4 regions of the Mesorhizobium sp. P160219 genome follow, and region 3 is predicted to be linked to each of the others. Evidence: predicted binding sites of a transcription regulator. Region 3 holds the regulator's gene; each other region holds the start of a gene.
What was found. Region 3 encodes PhoB, which activates phosphate uptake and scavenging genes when phosphate is short. Its sites were predicted from a motif close to TGTCATNNANCTGTCAT; they were not measured.
Positions count from the first base shown of each region.

Region 1: the regulator PhoB is predicted to act here: its motif matches at 2,170-2,186, upstream of AC3EMP_RS25445 (esterase-like activity of phytase family protein).
Region 2: the regulator PhoB is predicted to act here: its motif matches at 2,586-2,602, upstream of AC3EMP_RS02500 (alkaline phosphatase D family protein).
Region 4: the regulator PhoB is predicted to act here: its motif matches at 1,779-1,795, upstream of AC3EMP_RS14690 (LTA synthase family protein).

Region 1 covers NZ_JBYNWG010000001.1:5,231,334-5,236,905, forward strand. Annotated here, with positions in the region: gene AC3EMP_RS25430 (Gfo/Idh/MocA family protein) at 1-504, opposite strand, end outside; gene AC3EMP_RS25435 (LacI family DNA-binding transcriptional regulator) at 699-1,724, shown strand; gene AC3EMP_RS25440 (ferritin family protein) at 1,749-2,063, opposite strand; gene AC3EMP_RS25445 (esterase-like activity of phytase family protein) at 2,288-3,763, shown strand; gene AC3EMP_RS25450 (L,D-transpeptidase) at 3,842-4,630, opposite strand; gene AC3EMP_RS25455 (MATE family efflux transporter) at 4,829-5,572, shown strand, end outside.
Region 2 covers NZ_JBYNWG010000001.1:504,606-510,177, reverse strand. Annotated here, with positions in the region: gene AC3EMP_RS02515 (hypothetical protein) at 1-349, opposite strand, end outside; gene AC3EMP_RS02510 (TetR/AcrR family transcriptional regulator) at 426-1,043, opposite strand; gene AC3EMP_RS02505 (MFS transporter) at 1,117-2,400, shown strand; gene AC3EMP_RS02500 (alkaline phosphatase D family protein) at 2,674-4,248, shown strand; gene AC3EMP_RS02495 (hypothetical protein) at 4,296-4,628, opposite strand; gene typA (translational GTPase TypA) at 4,772-5,572, shown strand, end outside.
Region 3 covers NZ_JBYNWG010000001.1:193,416-198,987, forward strand. Annotated here, with positions in the region: gene xylF (D-xylose ABC transporter substrate-binding protein) at 1-680, opposite strand, end outside; gene AC3EMP_RS00965 (ROK family protein) at 946-2,181, shown strand; gene phoB (phosphate regulon transcriptional regulator PhoB) at 2,212-2,901, opposite strand; gene phoU (phosphate signaling complex protein PhoU) at 2,918-3,622, opposite strand; gene pstB (phosphate ABC transporter ATP-binding protein PstB) at 3,663-4,487, opposite strand; gene pstA (phosphate ABC transporter permease PstA) at 4,505-5,572, opposite strand, start outside.
Region 4 covers NZ_JBYNWG010000001.1:3,052,845-3,058,416, reverse strand. Annotated here, with positions in the region: gene fabG (3-oxoacyl-[acyl-carrier-protein] reductase) at 1-560, opposite strand, end outside; gene fabD (ACP S-malonyltransferase) at 621-1,568, opposite strand; gene AC3EMP_RS14690 (LTA synthase family protein) at 1,846-3,774, shown strand; gene rpsF (30S ribosomal protein S6) at 4,074-4,574, shown strand; gene rpsR (30S ribosomal protein S18) at 4,574-4,822, shown strand; gene rplI (50S ribosomal protein L9) at 5,089-5,572, shown strand, end outside.

The DNA of each region.
Region 1 (5,572 bases), 5.0 Mb from region 3:
ATGCGCCATCTCCTCGCGGAAGCCGCCGAAATGCGGCGCGACGAAGAAATCGGCATGGATGCTGGTTGGCTTGCCGATGGCGCCGGAGTCGAGAAAGCGCCTGATGCGCCGGACATTGGCGACGTAGCGGCGGTTCTGCACGACCGCATGGATACGCCCCGCGTTACGTGCCGCATCGACGATGGCGCGCGCATTTTCTGGAGTATCGGCCAGCGGCTTTTCCGTCAGCAGATGGCAATTATGGGCAAAGGCGGCAAAGGCGACATCACGCCGGGCGGCTGGAACCACGACATCGAACACCGCGTCGGGCCTGGTCTGGTCGAGAACCTGATCGAGGCTGGTGCCGATGACGGCGCGATCGAGCCCGTATTCGCGTGCCCTCGCCCGCGCCCGTTCGGCGTCGAGATCGACAAGTCCGACAATGGCCAACCCGCCGATCTGCCTCGCGGCATCGAGCCAGGCCTTGCTCATCGCACCACAGCCAACGAGGACGGCATTCATCATCCGGCATTCCTCCCGTCCGGTCCCTCCAGACCGAATGTCACGGCATTTCCGGCATCACCGTAAACGCTTTTCCGTAAACGTTTACGAGAACACACCCGATGGCGTAGAATGTCAATCGGCTGCCAGCGAAAACCATCCCGAAGCCTTGGCCTGGGCGGCAGCCGGTGCTAGCCAAGACAGGGGGAGAACTGTCCTTGGCGTCCAGCATCCATGACCTCGCGCGTCACCTGAACATTTCGATCGGCACCGTGTCGCGGGCGTTGAACGGCCGCGCCGACGTCAATGCCGACACCCGCCAGCGCGTGCTCGCCGCCGCCAAGCAATTGAACTATTCGCCCAACCAGTCCGGCCGCAGCCTGCGGCAAGGCACCACCCATTCGATCGCCTTCATGCTGCAGCCGCATCCGGGCGACCAGCAATATGGCGAACCGTTCTTCATCCCGTTCCTGATCGGTCTGCAAGGCCGGCTTGCCGAGTATGGCCTGGATTTGATGGTCGTCATGGGTGAGCCCGGTCAATATCAGCAGGAGAGGCTGCGCCGCGTTGTTGAGACGCGCCGGGCCGACGCGGTCGTGTTGGCCAATACACGGCGGGAAGACGATCGGATCGACTATCTCAGCAAGGCCGGCTTTCCCTTCGCCACGCTTGGCCGAAGTCAATCCGGCGACGACACCTATCCTTCGCTCGATATAGATTTCGAGAGGGCGGGTGATGAAGCCGTCGACCGGCTGGTCGCGCGCGGCCACCGCCGCATTGCCGCCATCCGCCCTTCGCTTGATCTCAACTTCGGCTACCTGTTCCTCGACGGCTACCGCAAGGCGCTGGAGCGGCATGGCATCGAAGTCGACCCCGGCCTGATCGCTGACGGCTTCATCAACGAGGCCGGAGGCTACCAGGTGACGCCGCGCGTGATGCTCTCCAAGGACCGGCCCACAGCCATCATCTTCAACAATGACGCAATGGCGCTCGGCGGCTGCAAGGCACTGGCCGAAATGGGCATCAGGCCCGGCCACGACATCGCGGTGATCGTCATCGTCGACACGCCGCTCTGCCGTTATTTCTCGCCGGCGCTGACCGCCTTCCGTCCGTCGCTGGAGCCGATGGGCCGGCGGCTGGCCGAAATGTTGCTGGCCTCGCTTCCCGCCTTTGCCGGCCCGGAAGGTCCGCGCATCATCCGCGAAGTCTGGCCGCTGGAGCTGATCGCCCGCGACAGCGATTGATCCGCCGCGGAAGGCCGGCGGGCCTCAATCCACCTTCTTCTCGCCCCGCTCGCCGGCCTTAACGATGTCGCCGGTGGTGAACAGGATTTCCTTCAGTTCCGTGCGCCAGTCTTTCTTCTGGCGCAGCAGGAATTCCAGATCCATGCCGAAATGCTTGAACTCCTCGCCTTGCGCGTTCTTCATGATCGCCTTGGCCTGAGGGTCTTTCTCGACCGACATGCGCTGTTCGTACCAGCTGATCGCCTCGGCCTCTTCGATCAACGAGGTGATCATGCGGGCAAAGGTCCGCACCTCCTGCGTCAGTTCTTCCGGTGGCTCGTGATACTGATCGAAACCCATTTATCCCTCCTGGGCCCGGGGCTCGACCGGCCATCGCAGGCGACGCTTGGGCTCGCGTGCAACGGATCAGGCTGGAAAATGGTTCCGGAGCGCGTGCGACACGGTCTGTCACGCAACTATCATCTTCGCGTCCTAGACCGCTCATCGGTGGGCGCGGCATCGTCGATTGCGGCGGCTTCGTCATCCGGCCGTTCCGGCCCGTTCCGTCACAAAGAGGTTATCCCATGAAAAATCTGCACCGAACCGTGTCGCTCGGCGCCGCGCTGGCGCTGTTTACCGCCCTGACCCCTGCCCTTGCCGACAGCACCGCCACCGTTGGTGGCTTCGTCAACAAGGGCCTGGTCGGCGTCGGCCGCATTCCGGCCGATCAGAAGGACAAGTTCGGCGAGACCTTCGGCTCCGGCTCCGGCATGTCCATCGACGCCGCAAGCTGGACCCGTGGCGCGGACGGCTACAAGGGCTCGCTCTGGTTGCTGCCGGACCGTGGCTACAATGTCGTCGGCACCACCGATTACCGGCCGCGCCTCAACACTATTCGCATCGAGTTCACGCCGGTAGCACTAGGCGCCACGCCCACCTCCGGCCAGGAACAGACAGGCGTCAAGGCGACGCTTGCCGATTCCCTGCTCCTCACCGACGACAAGGGCGCTGACGCCACCGGCCTCGATCCGCTCAACGGCGTGCGCGCGGCCAATGGCGACCTGCCGATCCTGCCCGAGGCCAATGGCAAGCTGGCGCTCGACAATGAGGCGATCGCGCGGCTGCCCGACGGCACCATGTTCATCTCTGACGAATACGGCCCCAACATCTACCGCTTCTCGGCCGACGGCCATCTGTTGTCGGCAACGCAGCCGCCCGCCGCTTTGGTGCCGATGCGCAAGGGCGCGCCGAACTTCGCCTCCGACAATCCGGGCCCCGGTGCAGCCGAACCCGATCCGAAGGATCCCGAAACCGGCCGCCAGAACAATCAAGGCCTCGAAGGCATGGCGCTGACGCCGGACGGCAAGTCGCTGATCGCTGTGCTGCAGTCGGCGCCCCGCCAGGATGGCGGCGATTCGCCCGCGACGCGCCAGAACACCCGGGCCCTGGTCTACGACGCCTCCGACCCGGCCCATCTCAAGCTGGTGCATGAATATGCCGTGCCGCTGCCGGTGTTCAAGGACGCCAAGGACAAGACCAAGGTCGCCGCGCAGAGCGAAATCGTGGCGCTGTCCGACAAGACCTTCCTGATGCTGGCGCGCGACAGCGGCAACGGCCAGGGGGTGAAGGGCGATACTTCGCTGCTGCGCCAGATTTTCGTCGTCGACGTCTCTGGCGCCACCGACATTGCCGGCGGCGCCTTCGATGCCGCCGACAAGCCGCTGGCGCCCAAGGGCGTGCTCGACCCCTCGGTGACCCCGGCCAAGCTGACGCCGTTCATTGACATCAACGACAACAAGGAACTCGGCCGTTTCGGCCTGCATGACGGCAAGCCGAACGACAAGAACAATCTCTCGGAGAAGTGGGAAGCAATGTCTGTGGTCAGCCTGCTCGATCCGGCGCTGCCCGACGACTATTTCCTGTTCGTCGGCAACGATAACGACTTTCTCACCCAAGACGGTTTTCAGGTCGGCGCGCCCTACAAGGCCGACGACGGCGCCGATGTCGACACCATGTTCCTGGTCTATCAGGTCACGCTTCCGGGCCTCGCCAACAAGTAGCCGTATACGGAAAGGCGGACGCGCCCGGCGCGTCCGCCTCTAAACGTTTGTCGGCGATCAGCGATGCCGTGAAGGCACCTATTTCAAAATCTCCGCATCCCTTGGCACGCCGGCATCGATCGGCTCGGCGGTCCGGCTCGACACGGCCATGATCTTGCCTGCGGCCGACAGGTTCGGGCGCACATAGACCTGGGCTACGCCGTTGACCCGGCTGTAGAGGTCGATAATGTCCTGGTTCATGAAGCGCACGCAGCCCGACGACGCGTTCTTGCCGATGGAATCCCATTCCGGCGTGCCGTGCAGCCGGTACATCGTGTCCTTGCCGTCGCGGAACAGATAGAGCGCACGCGCGCCGAGCGGGCTCTGCGGTCCCGGCGGCATGCCGTCCTTATATTTCGCCAGTTCCGGCCGGCGCTGGATCATTTCGGGCGGCGGCGTCCACACCGGCCATTTCTTGCGCGCCTGGATCACGGCGCTGCCGGTCCAGCCAAACCCGGCCTTGCCGAGGCTGACGCCATAGCGCATTGCCTTGCCGCCGTCGCGCACCAGATAGAGAAAATGCTCGGATGTATCGACGACGATCGTGCCGGGTTTTTCGCCGGTCGGATCGTCCACGATCTGGCGCACGAACTTCGGATCGAGCTTGGCCACGGGGATTGCCGGCAATGAAAAGCCCTCATCGACGCGCGCCGAATACATGGTGGCGGCATCGCCCAGAGCCGGTTCGGGCGCCGGAGCGGGCGTTGGCGGCACCACGACGTCGGTCGTGGTGCAGGCTGAAAGCGCCATGGAAGCGGCACCCAAAGCGGATATTCCAAGAAACGCGCGCCGGTTCAGGCGCTCGGAAAAAAGCGGATTGTCGGACATGATCCCCCCAGCCTATTCATCATATCCAACAGGATATGCGACCCCACGCGGCGACGACCCATATCCCATTCCGAATGTTTTGAGAACTGATTAGCTTGAAGCCGCCAGGTGGCATGTTCCAATGCCGCATCGACCTTGTCCGTTAAATCGGCGATCATTGCCGGGCGGACTTTGAGATGAACCTTCGCCGAACAGCCCATGGACGAAAAAATACCACCGCGCCGGCGCACCGGCGACCTGACCAGCGGCCCGATTCCGCGCACGCTGCTTTTGTTCGCTCTGCCGGTGCTCGGCTCCAACGTGCTGCAATCGCTCAACGGTTCGATCAACGCCGTCTGGGTCGGCCGCTTCCTCGGTGAATCGGCGCTGACCGCCACCTCCAACGCCAATCTGGTGCTGTTCCTGATTCTCGGCACCGTGTTCGGCATCGGCATGGCCGCGACCATCCTGGTGGCGCAATCGGTCGGCGCCCGCGACCTGCCCGAGGCGCGGCGCATCGTCGGCACCAGCGCCAGCTTCTTCTTCCTCGTCTCGGCTATCTTCGCCGTCTGCGGCTGGATCTGGGTCGACGCCATCCTCAACACACTGGGCACCCCGCCCGATGCGCTGCCGCTGGCGCGCTCCTATCTGCGCATCATCTTCGTCGCCGTGCCGATGATGAATCTTCTGTCCTTCGTCATGACGGTGCTGCGCGGTGCGGGTGATTCGCGCACGCCATTCTTCTTCATGGCGCTCGCCGTCGTGCTCGACATCATCCTCAATCCGCTGCTCATTCGCGGCATCGGCCCCTTCCCCGAGCTCGGCATCGCCGGCTCCGCCACCTCGACGCTGATCGGCCAGACGGTGAGCGTGATCGCCATCCTCGTCGTGCTTTATGCCAGAAAGCATCCGTTGCGGCTCGCCGGCGCGAACCTCGCTCTGCTGCGGCCGGATCCGGCGCTG
Region 2 (5,572 bases), 310 kb from region 3:
CGAGGAGTGACGCGCAGGCGGCAAGCAGGACGACGGGAACAAAAACATCCAGGTATAAAAATACCAAAGCGACTGCGCTTATCGACGCGATCAGAATGCGCGCCGTTTGGGTAATGCCGTGTGCCTTGCCGTCGAAATACATCCCAACATACATCGCAACCGATGCGACCAAAAACAGAAAAAGCACTCTGCGCAGAACGGCCTCCTTGACCCTGTGCTCGTTCAGGTCGAAGACCGTGGCAATATCCCTCTTTTCCTCGTGCGAGATCAACGCCAGGTCGCCCCGCTTCATGTAATTGATCCCGAACATTTTTTTGAGATCGTCCAAAATCGTCTGAGCAATGTTCAAGTCGTTACCTGCGATTCTGTTTTGATCGCTGACATGACAGCGATATTGCTTGCGGTTGGAATGGATCGCAAGAGGTCTATTTCTTCAAGCTCGCCTCGATCAGCAGGTCGGCGTTGCGGGCGACCGCTGCCGCCGGGCCGCCGAGGCCGAAGAGCTGGCCACTGATATAGGCGCCTTCGATCAACAGCAGCAGGCCGTCGCCGAGCGTCTCAGGGTCTTTAGCGCCCATCGCTGCGGCCATCGCGCGCAGGCGGTGGCGCAACTCCTGCTTGTTGGCCTCGCTGACGACGCGCGCCGGATGGCCATGTTCGGGATATTCCACCGCCGCGTTGGTCATGCCGCAGCCGCGATAGTCCGGCCTTTGCGTGCGCTTGCCGACGCGAGTCAGGAAAGCCCTGAGCTGTGCCCGCGGGTCGCCGGGATGGGCAGCCACGGCTTCGTCGAAACGCTCCCAATACTCACGGTCATATTGCCTGAGATAGGAAGCGGCGAGCTCGTCCTTGGAGGGAAAGCTGCGGTACAGGCTGGGCTTGGTGACGCCGGCGCGCTTGACGATCTCGTCGACGCCGATCGCCCGGATGCCGCGGCGGTAGAACAGGTCGTAGGCCACGTCGAGGATTTTCTTGGCAGCCTTGGGCGGTGCGGCTGCATGACCGTCCTTGATGGTCAGTTCAATATTTTTGTCCGTTGGCATGGTATGACTCGATTGACGTGTTACCGATCGGTACGTATACATGTCCTCACCCTGCAACGTACCGGTCAGTAACATGATAGCTCAATCCCGTCCCTTTGGCCAGCGCTACGCTTTCGTCGTGGTTGGCGTCATCTTCCTTTGCCTGTTGATCGCGGCCGGGCTTCGTTCCGCACCCTCGGTGATGATGCTGCCGTTGGATAAAAGCTTCGGCTGGGGGCGCGATACGGTTTCGATTGCCGCTGCGATCGGCATCTTCCTTTACGGCCTGACCGGGCCGTTTGCCGCCGCATTGATGGAGCGTATCGGCTTGCGCCGCACGCTGCTTGCCTCGCTTGTGATCATGTCGGGCTCGACCGCGCTCAGCCTACTGATGACCGAGCCCTGGCACCTGTTCCTCACCTGGGGCGTGTTTTCCGGCATCGGCTCCGGCGCGGTCGCCACCGTGCTCGGCGCCACCATCGTCAACCGCTGGTTCAAGACCAATCGCGGCTTGGTGATGGGGCTGATGTCGGCCTCCAGCGCCACCGGCCTGTTGGTGTTCCTGCCGCTGCTGGCATCGCTCGCCCAGTCGGGCGGCTGGCAGCCCGTCGCTATCGCCGTCTCGATCGCCACCGCCTGTCTTCTGCCGCTGGTCTGGCTGTTGGTTCCGGAGCGTCCCGCTTCGATCGGCATGGTGCGCTATGGCGCCGGGGCGGATGACGTGCCGCCGGTATCGCCGGCATCGCAAGGCAATTTCCTGGCGCATACGCTGAACACGCTACGCCGCGCTGCCCGCACCCGCGTCTTCTGGTATCTGTTCGCCACGTTCTTCATCTGCGGCTTCACCACCAACGGGCTGGTCGGCACGCATCTGATCTCCTTCTGCGGCGACATGGGCATCCCCGAGGTACAGGCCGCGGGCCTGCTGTCGCTTATGGGCATTTTCGACCTGATCGGGACGACGCTCTCGGGCTGGCTCACCGACCGTTTCGACCCGCGCAAGCTGCTCGGCGTCTACTACGGCATTCGCGGCCTGGCGCTGATCTATCTGCCCTATTCCGGCTTCTCGGCGACCAGCCTGATCATCTTCGCCGTGCTCTACGGTCTCGACTGGATCGCCACCGTGCCGCCGACGCTCAGGCTCGCCAACGAGGCCTTCGGTGACCGCAGCGGCCCGATCGTGTTCGGCTGGATCGTAGCCGGCCACCAAGTCGGCGCCGCCACCGCCGCCGCCTTCGGCGGCACCATGCGCGAATTGCAGGGCAATTACGAACTGGCCTTCCTGATCGCCGGCATGACGGCGATCGTGGCCGCGTGTCTGTCGCTGCTGATCAATACGAGCAGGCCGGCTTTCGATCCGGAGCCGCAAGCGGCGTAAGGCGCTGGGCGCTAATCTCCCCCCTTGAGGGGGAGATGGCCGCAAAGCGGCCAGAGGGGGTCGGTCCGACGGGGCTCAGCGTTCTTTGTGACGAAAGAGGAAGTCGGCGCTTCACGCGCGGCGACCCCCTCTGTCGCCTTCGGCGACATCTCCCCCTCAAGGGGGGAGATCACTCGCCTGTTCACTGTTATCAAAACTTCATCTTTCCGAGATGCGGCTGAAACATTGAAGCAGGACGCTGGTGGCGAACGTTCAAGCCATCAGGAGACAGCCATGAACAAGCTTTCGTTGACCCGCCGCGCTTTCGTCACCTCTGCCAGCGCCGCCGGTCTGCTCGGCGCATCGGGGCTCGCTTTGCCCTATTATTCGCGCGCCAGCCAGCGCCCGGCCTTCACCCATGGCGTCCAGTCCGGCGATGTCGATGCCTCGAGCGGCATGGTGTGGACGCGCACCGACCGGCCTTCGCGCGTCATGTTCGAAGTGTCGTCGACGGAAAACTTCGCCAATGCGACGCGGCTGGCGCCGCTCGATACCTCGCCGGCCAGCGACTTCACGGTCAAGCGCCTGCTTACCGAACTCGCCTCCGACCAGGATATCTTCTACCGGATGACTGCCGCCGACCTGTCGGATATCAACGCCGTTTCCGAACCGATCGTCGGCCGTTTCCGCACAGCACCCGCCTCGAAGCGCGACATAAAATTCGCCTGGTCGGGCGACACGGCCGGCCAGGGCTGGGGAATCGATGAGACCGGCATGAAAACCTACGCCACCATCGCCAGGCACACGCCGGATTTCTTCCTGCATTCCGGCGACACCATCTATGCCGATGGCGCCATGAAGGACGAGGTAGACCTGCCTGGCGGCGGCAAGTGGAAAAACGTCGTCCTGATCGACGGCAAGCGCAAGGTGGCCGAGACGCTGGATGAGTACCGCGACCAGTGGAAATACAACATGATGGACAAAAACGTTCTGGCCTTGAGCGCCATCTGCCCGACCTTCTACCAGTGGGACGATCACGAGGTGCTGAACAACTGGTCGGATTCGAAGAATCTCGGCGCCGACAGCCGCTACACCGAAAAATCCATCCATGTGCTCGCGGCGCGTGCGGCGCGCGCCTTCCATGAGATGACGACGATCCGCTACGAGCCGTCCGAGCCCGGCCGCGTCTACCGCAAGATCGCGCATGGGCCGCTGCTCGACGTGTTCTTCCTCGACATGCGCTCCTATCGCGGCCCGAACGGCGCCGACATGCAGGAGGACATGACGCCGCAGTCACGCATGCTGGGCGAACAGCAGACGAAATGGCTGAAGCGCGAGCTGACGAATTCCAGGGCGACCTGGAAGATCATTGCCGCCGACATGCCGCTCGGCCTCGTCGTCTGGGACGACGGCGCCAAGAAGGTCGGCGCGGAAGCCATCAGCAATGGCGACAATGGCCTGCCCAAAGGCCGCGAGCTCGAGATCGCCGACCTGTTGCGCTACATCAAGACTGCCGGCATCACCAACACGGTCTGGTTGACCGCCGATGTCCACTACACGGCGGCGCACTATTACAACCCCGACAAGGCGCGGTTCCAGGATTTCAATCCTTTCTGGGAATTCGTCTCGGGCCCGATCCACGCCGGTACCTTCGGTCCCAATGATTTCGACATGACCTTCGGCCCGGAGCTGAAATTCATCAAGGCGCCGACCACCGAACAGGGCCAGAACCTGCCACCCTCGGCCGGCCTGCAGTTCTTTGGCCTGGTGGACATTTCAGGGGCGACAGAGCAGCTGACCGTGCGGCTGATGGATCGCGACGACATCGAGCTTTACAAGGTGACGCTCGATCCGGTGCGGTCGGCGTAAGCCTTTGGGCCGGTGCGAAGGATCGCTATGCCTGGAATGGGCAGCCGTCAGTCCGGGTAGCAAACCGTCGGAATCTTCGGCCACACCGCGCTGTCGCAGCCTGCAACCCGCTGCCTCTGCTTGAAAGAGGCGCTGACCGGGCCGGTGACCACGGGGTCGACGCCATCAGGGGCGTCGGCAAACATCTGCTCGGCCGTCCGGTCGGGCGACGAAGCCGGATTGGCTTCCTTCACCGTGGCGGCCGATTGAGCGGCATTGGCCGCCAGCACGGCAGCGAATGCGACCGAAGCGATGAGGGGCCAAAATCGGTTGAGTTTGTCGGTCATGAATTTCGAACTACCCGGGCCCAGAAAGGTTCCCGCCTTGGTTAACAAAACCATCTCACACCGAGATGCTTAAGATTTGATGAGTATTTGGTGGTGCGCCTCCTCTTTCGCAATTGCGAAAAACCCTGTATGAGCCGCGCAACCGAAAGAGGCGGCGCCTTCTGGCCTGCTGCCTGCAACGCTCCCGAGACCACAAAATGAAAATTCGTAATATCGCGATCATCGCGCACGTCGACCATGGAAAAACCACCCTCGTCGACCAATTGCTGCGGCAATCCGGTTCCTTCCGCGACAATCAGCGCGTCGCCGAGCGCGCCATGGATTCCAACGACCTCGAAAAGGAACGCGGCATCACCATCCTGGCCAAGGCGACCTCGGTCGACTGGAAGGACACCCGCATCAACATCGTCGACACGCCCGGCCACGCCGATTTCGGCGGTGAGGTCGAGCGCATCCTGTCGATGGTGGATTCGGCGATCGTGCTGGTCGACGCCGCCGAAGGCCCCATGCCGCAGACCAAGTTCGTCGTCGGCAAGGCGCTCAAGGTCGGCCTGAAGCCGATCGTCGTCATCAACAAGATCGACCGTCCGGACGCCCGCCACGTCGAAGTGGTCAACGAGGTGTTCGACCTGTTTGCAGCGCTTGACGCCACCGACGAGCAGCTCGACTTCCCGATCCTCTACGGTTCTGGCCGCGATGGCTGGGTCTCGGAAAATCCGGAAGGCCCGAAGGACCAGGGCCTGGCGCCGCTGTTCGACCTCGTCATCAAGCATGTGCCGGAGCCGACCGTTCATCCCGGCCCGTTCCGCATGATCGGCACCATCCTGGAAGCCAATCCATTCCTCGGCCGCATCATTACCGGCCGTATCGAGAGCGGCACGCTGAAGTCCAACCAGGCGGTCAAGGTGCTGCACCATGACGGCACCCAGATCGAAACCGGCCGCATCTCCAAGATCCTCGCTTTCCGTGGCCTCGAGCGCCAGCCGATCGAAGAGGCG
Region 3 (5,572 bases):
ACAACGCCGCCGGCGGTGCCGTCATTGGCCGCAACCACGGCATCGACCTTGTTGTCATTGGCGGTCAGGAACTGTTCCATGTTCTTCTGGGCATTGGCCGGCAGCCAGCCATCGGTATAGGCCTCGCCGACATTCTTGATCTTGCCCGAGTCGATGGCTTCCTTGAGCACTTCCATCGAGCCCGAGAACAGGAAATCGGCATTCGGATCCGAGCCCGAGCCCTTGATGAAGACATAGTTGCCTTCGGGCTTCGCCTTGAACACTTCGCGGGCCTGCATGCGGCCGACTTCCTTGTTATCGAAGGTCAGGTAGAAGACGTCCTTGTTCTCGATCAGGCGGTCATAGCCGACGACCGGAATGCCTTCGTCCAGCGCCTTCTGCACCGCCGGGCCGATGGCCGAGGCGTCCTGCGCCAGGATGATCAGCGAGTTGGCGCCCTGCGAGATCAGGCTTTCGACGTCGGTCAGCTGCTTGCCGGGATTGGACTGCGCGTCGGCCGAAATGTACTTGTCGCCGGCAGCCTCGATCGCCGTTTTCATCGCCGCCTCGTCGGTCTTCCAGCGCTCTTCCTGGAAGTTCGACCACGACACGCCGATGACCTTGTCCTTCGCCTGCGCGACCGACATCAGCGCCAGCGACATGGCGACACCCGCCAGCATGGCGGCTGCAAATCTGTTCATCATAATCCTCCCTGCGCCGCGTGCGGCGCGACAAAACTGGCCCGAGGGCCGGCACACAGAGGCCCTATTTTTTCGAGCCTCGAAAAAATACTGGTTCAATGATAAGGCGCTGTCAACATCGATTCTGATGGATTCTGATGGCCTTGCCGAATTTTTTCGAGGTCCGCAATAAACAATGACAGGGCTGCCGGCGTCTGCCAATATTTGGCTGGTGCCGTCGAACGCCTTCACTATCATGAGGCGCGAGGAGGCCGGGAGGAAACAAATGTCGGTTGGAATCCGCCACGACGATCTGCGCCGTCGCAACCGTGCCATGGTGATTTCGGCCGTGCGCCGGGCCGGCCAGCCGTCGCGGACCGAGATTGCGGCGACCACCGGCCTCAGCCACTCGACCATATCGGCAATCTCGTCTGATCTGATTCAAGAAGGCGTCCTGATTGAAGGCAAACCTGGCGAGACAGGCGCACTGAAACGCGGCCGGCCGCAGGTCGGCCTTGGCCTCAACCCGGAAGCGGCGGCGGTGATGACCGTCGTGCTGTCGCTCAATTTCCTGTCCGTCACCGTCATCGACTATGCCGGCCACGTCGTCGCCGAGGAACAGCGCCGGCTGGACACGCTGACCAAGCCGCGCGACGAGCTGATTGGCGAATGCGTAGCAATCGTCCGGCGGCGGCTTGAGGATCCCGACCTCGATGTCCAGAGCATCGCCCGCATTGCCATGGGCATCCAGGGCATCACCGATTCGCAGGCGCGCGCCATGCTGTGGTCGCCAATCACGCCACTGACCGACATTGCCTTCGCCGACATGTTGGAAGTGGAATTCGGCATTCCGGCCACCATGGAGAACGACTGCAATATGATGGCGGTGGCGCTGCAATGGCGCCAGCCCGAGCGCTACCGCGACAACTTTATCGCCATCCTCTTGTCGCACGGCATCGGCATGGGACTGGTGCTGAAAGGCGAACTGTTCACCGGCACCCATTCCTCGGGCGGCGAGTTCGGCCACATGATCCACCGTCCGGGCGGCGCGCTCTGCCGCTGCGGGCGGCGCGGCTGCGTCGAGGCCTATGCCGGAAACTACGCCATCTGGCGCAGCGCCAAAATGATGGGCGAGGATGCCGAGCCGGTCGATATCGGCGACGCTGATATGCGCGCACTCGCCGCGCGCGCCCGCGAAACCGATGGCCCGGAGCGCGAAGCCTATCGCAGGGCCGGTGAGGCGCTCGGCTTCGGCCTCGGCAGCCTGTTTGCTCTGATCGATCCGGCACCCGTCGCCATGGTCGGCGTCAGCGCCGCCGCCTTCGACCTGATCGAACCGGCATTGCGCGAAGCGATCGCCCAGACCGCCGGCGGCCAGCACTCGAAATCGATCTCCTTCGACACCGAGCCCAACGAGCTGCCGCTGATCCGCGAAGGCTGCGCCATGCGCGCGCTCGGCTTCGTCGACCAGGAGATTTTCGCGCCGGGCATTCAGGCGAAATCCGGCAAGCATGTCGCCTGAATGGCCGGCAACGGCGCGACGCGCAGCATCCTAGTCTTCCCTAATAGCGTAGCCGGCGCCGCGAATGGTACGGATGACATCCGGCATGCGGCCGTTGTTGACGGCCTTGCGCAGCCGCCCGACATGCACGTCGACGGTTCGCTCGTCTATATAGATCGTCTCGCCCCAGACATTGTCGAGCAGTTGGCTGCGCGAGAACACGCGGCCGGGATGGCGCATCATGAATTCGAGCAGCCGGAACTCGGTCGGTCCGAGCCTGATCTCGCTCTTCTTGCGGTAGACCCGGTGCGATTCTCGATCGAGCACGATGTCGCCGACCTTGAGCACGCTCGACAGCACTTCCGGCTTGGCGCGGCGCAGCAGCGCTTTCACGCGCGCCATGAACTCCGGCGTCGAGAATGGCTTGACCAGATAGTCGTCGGCACCGGTGGACAGGCCGCGCACGCGGTCGCTTTCCTCACCGCGCGCGGTCAGCATGATGATCGGCAGCCGCTCGGTTTCGGGCCGCACTCTAAGCCGCCGGCAGAGCTCGATGCCGGAAACAGCCGGCACCATCCAGTCGAGCACCAGGAGATCGGGCACGTTTTCCTGCAGGCGGATCTCGGCCTCGTCGCCGCGTGTCACCACCTCGACCTGATAGCCTTCGGATTCGAGGTTGTAGCGGAGGAGCACGCCTAGTGGCTCCTCGTCCTCCACGACCATGATGCGTGGCGCGATCATAGGCAGTTCACCCTCATCAGGCCGGCGTGGCCATCGCCGTCTCGTCCTGCTTCGGACGATTGGCGGGCAATTGCTGGCCGGTAAGCACATAATACGCATTTTCGGCGATGTTGGTGACATGATCGCCGATGCGCTCAAGATTCTTGGCGCAGAACAAGAGATGCGTGCAGGCGGTGATGTTGCGAGGGTCTTCCATCATGTAGGTCAAGAGCTCACGAAACACGGACGTGTATTTGACGTCGATGCGCTCGTCGTCATTCCTGAGTTTTGCAAGAGCTGCCGCATCGGTGGCGGCATATTCCTCGACGACGCCTTGCACCTGGATCAGCACCAGTTGCGCCATGGCATCGATGGAGTGCGAGAGGTCGCGCGGCGTGACGCTCAAGCCCACGGTGCCGACGCGTTTGGCGATGTTCTTGGCGAGATCGCCGATGCGCTCGAGGTCGCCGGCCATGCGGATCGAGCCGACCACGGCGCGCAGATCGTTGGCCATCGGCTGGCGCTTGGCGATCAGCGTGATGGCGCGGTCGTCCAGTTCGCGCTGGCGCGCATCCATGATGGCGTCGTCGGAAACGACACGCTGTGCCAGCGCATTGTCCGAATTGAGCAGCGCCCTGGTCGAGCCGCTGACCATCGAGCCTGCCAGATCGCCCATGTCGCGGATCAGCTTGCTGATCTGCCCGAGCTCTTCATCGAAGGAGGCGACGGTATGTTCACCCATGATCTTGGTCCTCGTGCCTGAAATTCACCCGCCGGAAGGTTCAGCCGAAGCGGCCGGTAATGTAATCTTGGGTGCGCTTGTCGTCGGGGTTGGTGAACATCTTGTCGGTTGCGCCCTCCTCGACGAGATAGCCGAGATGGAACATCGCCGTGCGCTGCGACACGCGCGCCGCCTGCTGCATCGAATGGGTGACGATGACGATCGTGTAGTTCTGGCGCAGTTCGTCGATCAGCTCCTCGACACGGGCGGTGGCGATCGGATCAAGCGCCGAGCAGGGCTCATCCATCAGGATCACTTCCGGCGACACGGCGATGGCGCGCGCGATGCACAGGCGCTGCTGCTGGCCGCCGGACAGGCCGGTGCCGGGCTCCTGCAGGCGGTCCTTGACCTCGTTCCAGATCGCCGCCTTCTTCAGGCTCTGCTCGACGATCTGGTCCATGTCGGACTTGCGCTTGGCCAGCCCATGGATGCGCGGGCCGTAGGCGACGTTCTCGTAGATCGACTTCGGGAACGGATTGGGTTTCTGGAACACCATGCCGACGCGTGCGCGCAGTTCGACGACATCGATGTTCTTGTCGTAGATGTCGTCTTCATCGAGCGTGATCTTGCCGGTCACCCGCGCCGAATCGATGGTGTCGTTCATGCGGTTGAGGCAGCGCAGGAAGGTCGACTTGCCGCAGCCGGACGGGCCGATCAGCGCCGTCACCTGGTTCTGGCGGACGTCGAGATTGACGTCGAACAACGCCTGCTTCTCGCCGTAGAAGACGCCGACCTTGTCGCCGCGCATCTTGATGACTTCGTTCGACTTGGCGTTCATTTTGTCGCCCACTGCATTTTCAAGGGACTGTTCGGTCATGATGTTCATACCAAATTGCCTTTTTTCTACCAGCGCCGCTCGAACCGGCGCCGAAGCACGATCGCGGTGATGTTCATGGCCATGAGGAAGACGAGCAGGATGATGATGGCGCCGGACATGCGCTCGACAAAAGCGCGCTCAGCCTCGTTTGCCCACATATAGATCTGCACCGGCAGCGCGGTCGCCGGATCGAAAGGCGTCGTCGGATAATCGGCGACGAAAGCGACCATGCCGATCAAGAGCAGCGGTGCTGTCTCGCCGAGCGCACGCGCCAGGCCGATGATGGTGCCGGTAAGGATGCCCGGAGCGGCAAGCGGCAGGATGTGGTGGAACACCATCTGCATCTTGGAGGCGCCGAGGCCGAGCGCCGCCGAGCGGATCGACGGCGGCACCGCGGCAAGGGCGGCGCGCGTGGCGATGATGATGGTCGGCAGCGTCATCAGCGTCAGCACCAGGCCGCCGACGAAGGAAGCCGAGCGCGGCATGCCGAGGAAGTTGATGAACACGGCAAGGCCGAGCAGGCCGAAGACGATCGACGGCACCGCCGCGAGATTGTTGATGTTGACCTCGATCAGGTCGGTGAAGCGGTTCTTCTTGGCGAATTCCTCGAGATAGATCGAGGCGGCGACGCCGATCGGCAGCGCCAGCAACAGCACGATCACCATCATGTAGAACGAGCCGATGATCGCCACGCCCATGCCCGACGTTTCGGGCCGGCTGGAGGCGCCATAGGTGAACAGGCCGGTGTTGAAATGCTCGGCCATCACGCCGTCGGCTTTAAGCTTGTTCATCCAGTCGATCTGCTGGTTGGACACCTTGCGGCGCGCTTCATCGACGCCGAGGTCGATCTGACCCTTGAAGGCCGAGTCGAGGTTCGCGGCAGCCAGGATGTCGACGTCACGCGTCCTGCCGATCACCGACGGATCGGCGGAGACGATGTCGCGCAGCTGGACGCGGGCGCCTTCCGACAGGAAGCCCTTGAGCTTCAGCATCATCGGCTTGTTGGCCGGATCGATGCCGAGCTTGGCCACCAGCGCGTTTTCGGCGAGCTTGGGATAGTTCGCCTTGATCAGCACGGTAGGGTCGGTGGCGCG
Region 4 (5,572 bases), 2.9 Mb from region 3:
GATTCGATAAAGCCCGGGGCGACGCAGTTGACGGTGATGTTGCGGGTGGCGATCTCCTGCGCCAGCGACTTGGAAAAGCCGATCATGCCGGCCTTGGAGGCGCAATAATTGGTCTGACCAGGATTGCCGGTGACGCCGACCACCGAGGTGATGTTGATGATGCGGCCATGGCGGCGGCGCATCATCGGATGGGTCAGCTCGCGGGTCAGCCGGAACACGGCGGTGAGGTTCACCTCCAGCACGCTGTCCCAATCCGCGTCCGCCATGCGCACGAACAGGCCGTCCTTGGTGATGCCGGCATTGTTGACCAGTATGTCGACGCCTTCGAGTTCGGCTTCTGCCTTCTGGCCAAGCGCCTTGACCTCGTCACGGTCGGCAAGATTGGCCGGGAACAGCTTTACCCGGTCGCCGAGTTCGCCGGCCAGGGTCTCCAGTTTCTCGACGCGGGTGCCGTGCAAGCCGACAATGGCGCCTTGCGCATGCAGCACCCGGGCAATCGCCTCGCCAATGCCGCCCGATGCGCCGGTGACGAGCGCCTTGCGGCCGGTCAGTTCGAACATTTTCGTCTCCTGATCTTAAGAGAACACCCTTCCCACGGGAGGGGTTGAATCGCCAGTGGATTATGCAAGCGCGGCCAGCGCCGCCTCGACATCGGCCGGCGTGCCGACGGCCGATGTGGCGATGTCGCGGCTGATCCGCCGCGCCAGGCCGGAAAGCACCTTGCCGGCGCCGATCTCAAACAGCGTGGCGACGCCATTGGCGCCGAACCACTCCACCGTTTCGCGCCAGCGCACGCGGCCGGTGATCTGCTCGACCAGGCGGCGCGCGATCTCGTCGGGGTCGCTGGTCGGGACTACAGTGACGTTGGAGACGACGGGCACCACCGGTGCATTCTTGGTCACCCCGGCCAGCGCCTCGCGCATGACATCGGCCGCCGGCGCCATCAGCGCCGAATGGAAGGGGGCCGAGACCTGCAGCATCAGCGCCCGCTTCGCGCCGTTTTCGGTGCACAGTTTCGCGGCGAGTTCCACCGCTGCCTTGGCGCCGGAGATCACCAGCTGGCCGCCGCCATTGTCGTTGGCGATCTGGCAGACCTTGCCGGATCCCGTTGCGGCCTCGGTGCAAGCGGCTTCGACGTCGGGCTGTTCCAGTCCGATGATCGCCGCCATGGCGCCCTCGCCGGCCGGCACCGCCGCCTGCATGGCGTTGCCGCGGATGCGCAGCAGCCGGGCAGCATCGGCGACCGAAACGAAACCGGCCGCGGCAAGGGCGGAATATTCGCCGAGCGAATGACCGGCAACGTAGGCAACCTTGTCCTTCAGCGAAAAGCCGCGCGCTTCCAGCGAGCGGATTCCCGCCAGCGAGACCGCCATCAGCGCCGGCTGGGCATTGGCAGTCAGGGTCAGCGCCTCTTCCGGGCCTTCCCAGATCAGTTTCGACAGCTTTTCGCCCAACGCATCATCGACTTCCTCGAACACCCTGCGTGCCTCGGGGAAGGCGTCGGCGAGGTCCTTGCCCATGCCGACAGCCTGGCTGCCCTGTCCCGGAAAGGTGAATGCGACGGCCATTTGGGCGCTCTCCAGCGGCTGATTTTTCCTGCCTGTGACGCAAGGCGGACCGTCAAGTCAAGCCCGGAGGCGGCATTTCCGCTCTCGCTTGAACCGGAGCTGACCTCGAGTCCCTGTTCCCAAAGGCTTTTTGCCGATCACACCTGATGAAAACCGCTCACGAATCGTTTGCTGGCTCTTCTTATTTTCGCCACAGGCGCTAGCTTTTGCATGACAGTTCTATGACAGAACGGTGGCGCGAGTGGAAATGCGCGTTGCTTGGGCCGGGGGAAGAGACGTGGCTAGGATCAGGAAGGGCGCGGCCGTACCCGCGCCACAGTTCTTGGAAGACGATCCGTCCACCGGCTACCTGCCGGGGCGCAGATGGCCGGTCATCCGTTACGGTCTGGTCACGCTGCTTGCCTCCGCCATCCTGGTGTTCGCCATCGAATGGATCGTGCGCGGCGACTTCTTCGGCACAGTCGACTTCTTCCTGCAGCCATTCAAGCCGGGCTGGACCACCATCATTGTCTTTGCATTGGTGCTGATGGGACTGGACGCCGTGCTTGGCCGCAGTCACCAGAGCCTGATGATCGTGGCGCCGCTGACGCTGGCGCTAGCCTTTGTCGGGCACCAGAAGTCGCATTATCTCGGCGATCCACTCTACCCAACCGATTTTCTTTATTCGCGCCAGATCATGGCACTGATGCCGCTCCTGGTGCGCGAACGGCCCTGGACGGCGCTCGCCATGGCGGTCGGCATCGTCGCCGGCCTGTCGCTGCTGATCTATGGCTGGCGGTTGTGGCGCCGCAAGGTTCCGATCCTCAGCCGCAAAGGGCGGCTGGCGCGGCTGACGCTGGCAGTGCCGCTGCTCGCCTTCTTCGTCTCGATTATGGACTACGCCACCTTCTCGTGGACCCGCGACCGGCTGCAGATCATCCCGATCATGTGGGACCAGAAGGAGAACTACGCCTCCAACGGGTTTGCGCTGGCCTTCGCGCTCAACGTGCCGATGGCGCATGTCTCGGCGCCGGCGGGCTATTCCGACAAGGCGATCGACGCGATCGACAGGCCTGATGTGGCGGCCTCGGTACCGGATGAGAAACCCGACATCATCGTGGTGATGAGCGAATCTTTCTGGGATCCGACCAAGCTGCCCGGCGTCACAATCACGCCTGACCCGATCCCCAATGTGCGGGCGCTGCGTTCCGGCTATATGTTCTCGCCGGAATTCGGCGGCATGACCGCCAACATCGAATTCGAGGCGCTGACCGGCTTTTCCAATGCCTTCCTGCCGGCGGGCTCGATCCCCTACCAGCAATATGTGCGCACGCCGACGCCGTCGCTGGCGACCTTCCTGAAAAGCGAGGGCTACCGGGCGCGCGCCATCCATCCGGGCACCAACTGGTTCTGGAACAGGGGCGCCGTCTATGCCGATTTCGGTTTCAACGAATTCCGCTCGGAAGAGACGCTGCCGCCACTGGAAAAGCGCGGGCCGCTGGCTTCCGATGCGTCGATGACCGACGAGATCATCGCAGAGGCCGACGCCAGCGAGCGGCCGGTGTTCTTCTTCGCCGTCAGCCTGCAGAACCACGGTCCCTACGAGCCGTACCGCTATTACAATCCGACCCACAAGGTCGCGGCACCGATCAGCACATGGGCGCGGGAATCGCTGCTCAGCTACGCCGAAGGCTCCGCCGATGCCGACCGTGGCCTCGAACGATTGATCGAATGGGCGAAGAAGCGCGAGCGGCCGACGGTCATCGCCTTCTTCGGCGACCATCTGCCGCCGCTCGGCCCCGTCTATGTCGAAACCGGTTACCTGAAGGACAATGTCGCGCCGCGCAAGGAACCGACGCCGGAGGCGGCACTGGAGCATCATCAGACGCCGCTGGTCATCTGGTCTAACCGCACCGGTCCGGCGCAGGATATGGGCGCGGTGAGCCCGGCCTTCCTGCCCTACCACATCCTGACAACGGCCGGGATCACGCACCCCTACTACACCGGCTTCCTGGGCGCGCTGCGCGAACGCTATCGCGTCGTCGACCGCAATCTGCTTTTGACACCGTCAGGTGAGGCCACGCCGGACTGGGCGCGGCAGAAGGACATCGATCCGGCGATCAACGACTTCCGCCTGCTGCAATACGACATGATGTTCGGCAAGCGTAAGGCGGCTCCGGACTTCTTCCCCGAAACGATCAACGGTGGTACCCCGCATACGAGTTGATGCCTGGTCTGCGACGCCAGGACGCTGTCCGGAGCATGCGTTACCCTTGCCTTCCAGCCAATTTGCTATATAGACGCCCGCAATCTGCCGGTCCTTGCTGGGGGCTGAACGGAGGGCCGGAGGTTTTACCCAAAACCTTCGTGTGAAGCCAGAAGCGCTTCCGCCTCCCGTGTCTCCGCTCTCGACCGTCTCGAAATGCTCCTTTCTTCCCCGCCCCCTCGGGACCAGCGGGTCAGAGAAGTTGCAGAGGCTTTGCCGCGAGGATCCGGGAGAGAAACGAAGAAAGGCACTGAACCACTATGGCTCTATACGAACATGTGTTCCTTGCCCGGCAGGACCTCTCGCAGCAGCAGGTCGATGCGCTTGTCGAACAGTACAAGGGCGTCATCTCCGCAAATGGCGGGTCCGTCGGCCGGGTCGAGAACTGGGGACTGAAGTCCCTCACCTACCGGGTCAACAAGAACCGGAAGGCTTACTACACGCTTATGGACCTCAACTGCCCGCCGGCAGCGCTCAACGAGATGGAGCGCCAGATGGGCCTGTCCGAGGACGTGCTGCGTTTCCTGACCGTCAAGGTCGAGGCGCATGAGGAAGGCCCGTCGGCCATGATGCAGAAGCGCGAAGAGCGCTCGGAACGCGGCGGCTTCGGCGACCGCGACCGTGGCGATCGTGGTCCGCGCTCGTTCGGCGACCGTGACCGCGGCGACCGTGGCGATCGTCCGCCGCGCTCTTTTGGCGACGCCGGTGGCGATCGTGGTCCGCGCCGTCCGCGCGAAGGCGTTGAAGGAGGTGCAGAATAATGGTCGACATCAATCAGATCCCGACCCGGCGCCCGTTCCATCGCCGCCGCAAGACCTGCCCTTTCTCCGGCGCCAACGCGCCCAAGATCGACTACAAGGACGTGCGTCTTCTGCAGCGCTACATTTCCGAGCGCGGCAAGATCGTGCCGTCGCGCATCACCGCCGTCAGCCAGAAGAAGCAGCGCGAACTCGCCAAGGCGATCAAGCGCGCCCGCTTCCTCGGCCTGCTGCCCTACGTGGTTCGCTAAGACTTTCGAGCGGGCGGTTCGCCGCCTGCTTCCTTCTCCCACGGCGACGGGCGCCGCAGGGGTAATTTGATGATGCACGTCGTTGTCCCAAAACCGGGACCACTCTTGGCGACGTGCATTGAAATCCCGAGTTGAGGTGAAAAGCCTCTAACTGCCGCGACAGGCAGGACAGCGACACCGGCGCCAAGGCGCTCAGAGCTTCCTGACCTGTTCCATTCAATTCGGCGCCGATCCCGCGGTCGGTGCCCAGACGAAGGAACAAGACCATGCAAGTGATTCTTCTCGAACGCGTTTCCCGCCTCGGCCAGATGGGCGATACCGTCAAGGTCAAGGACGGCTTTGCCCGCAACTTCCTCTTGCCGCAGGGCAAGGCGCTGCGCGCCAACGAAGCCAATAAGAAGAAGTTCGAAGGACAGCGCGCGCAGCTCGAAGCCCGCAACCTCGAGCGCAAGTCGGAAGCCAGCCAGGTTGCCGAAAAGCTCGACGGCAAGAGCTTCATCGCCGTACGTTCGGCCGGCGAGACAGGCCAGCTCTACGGTTCGGTGTCGACCCGCGACATCGCCGACCTGCTGACCGCCGAAGGGTTCTCAGTCAACCGCAACCAGATCCAGCTCAACCAGCCGATCAAGACTATCGGCGTCACCAATGTGGCGATTGCGCTGCATCCGGAAGTCGAGGTCACCATCAGCCTCAACATCGCCCGCACGGCCGACGAAGCCGAGCGCCAGGCCAAGGGCGAGACGCTGACCA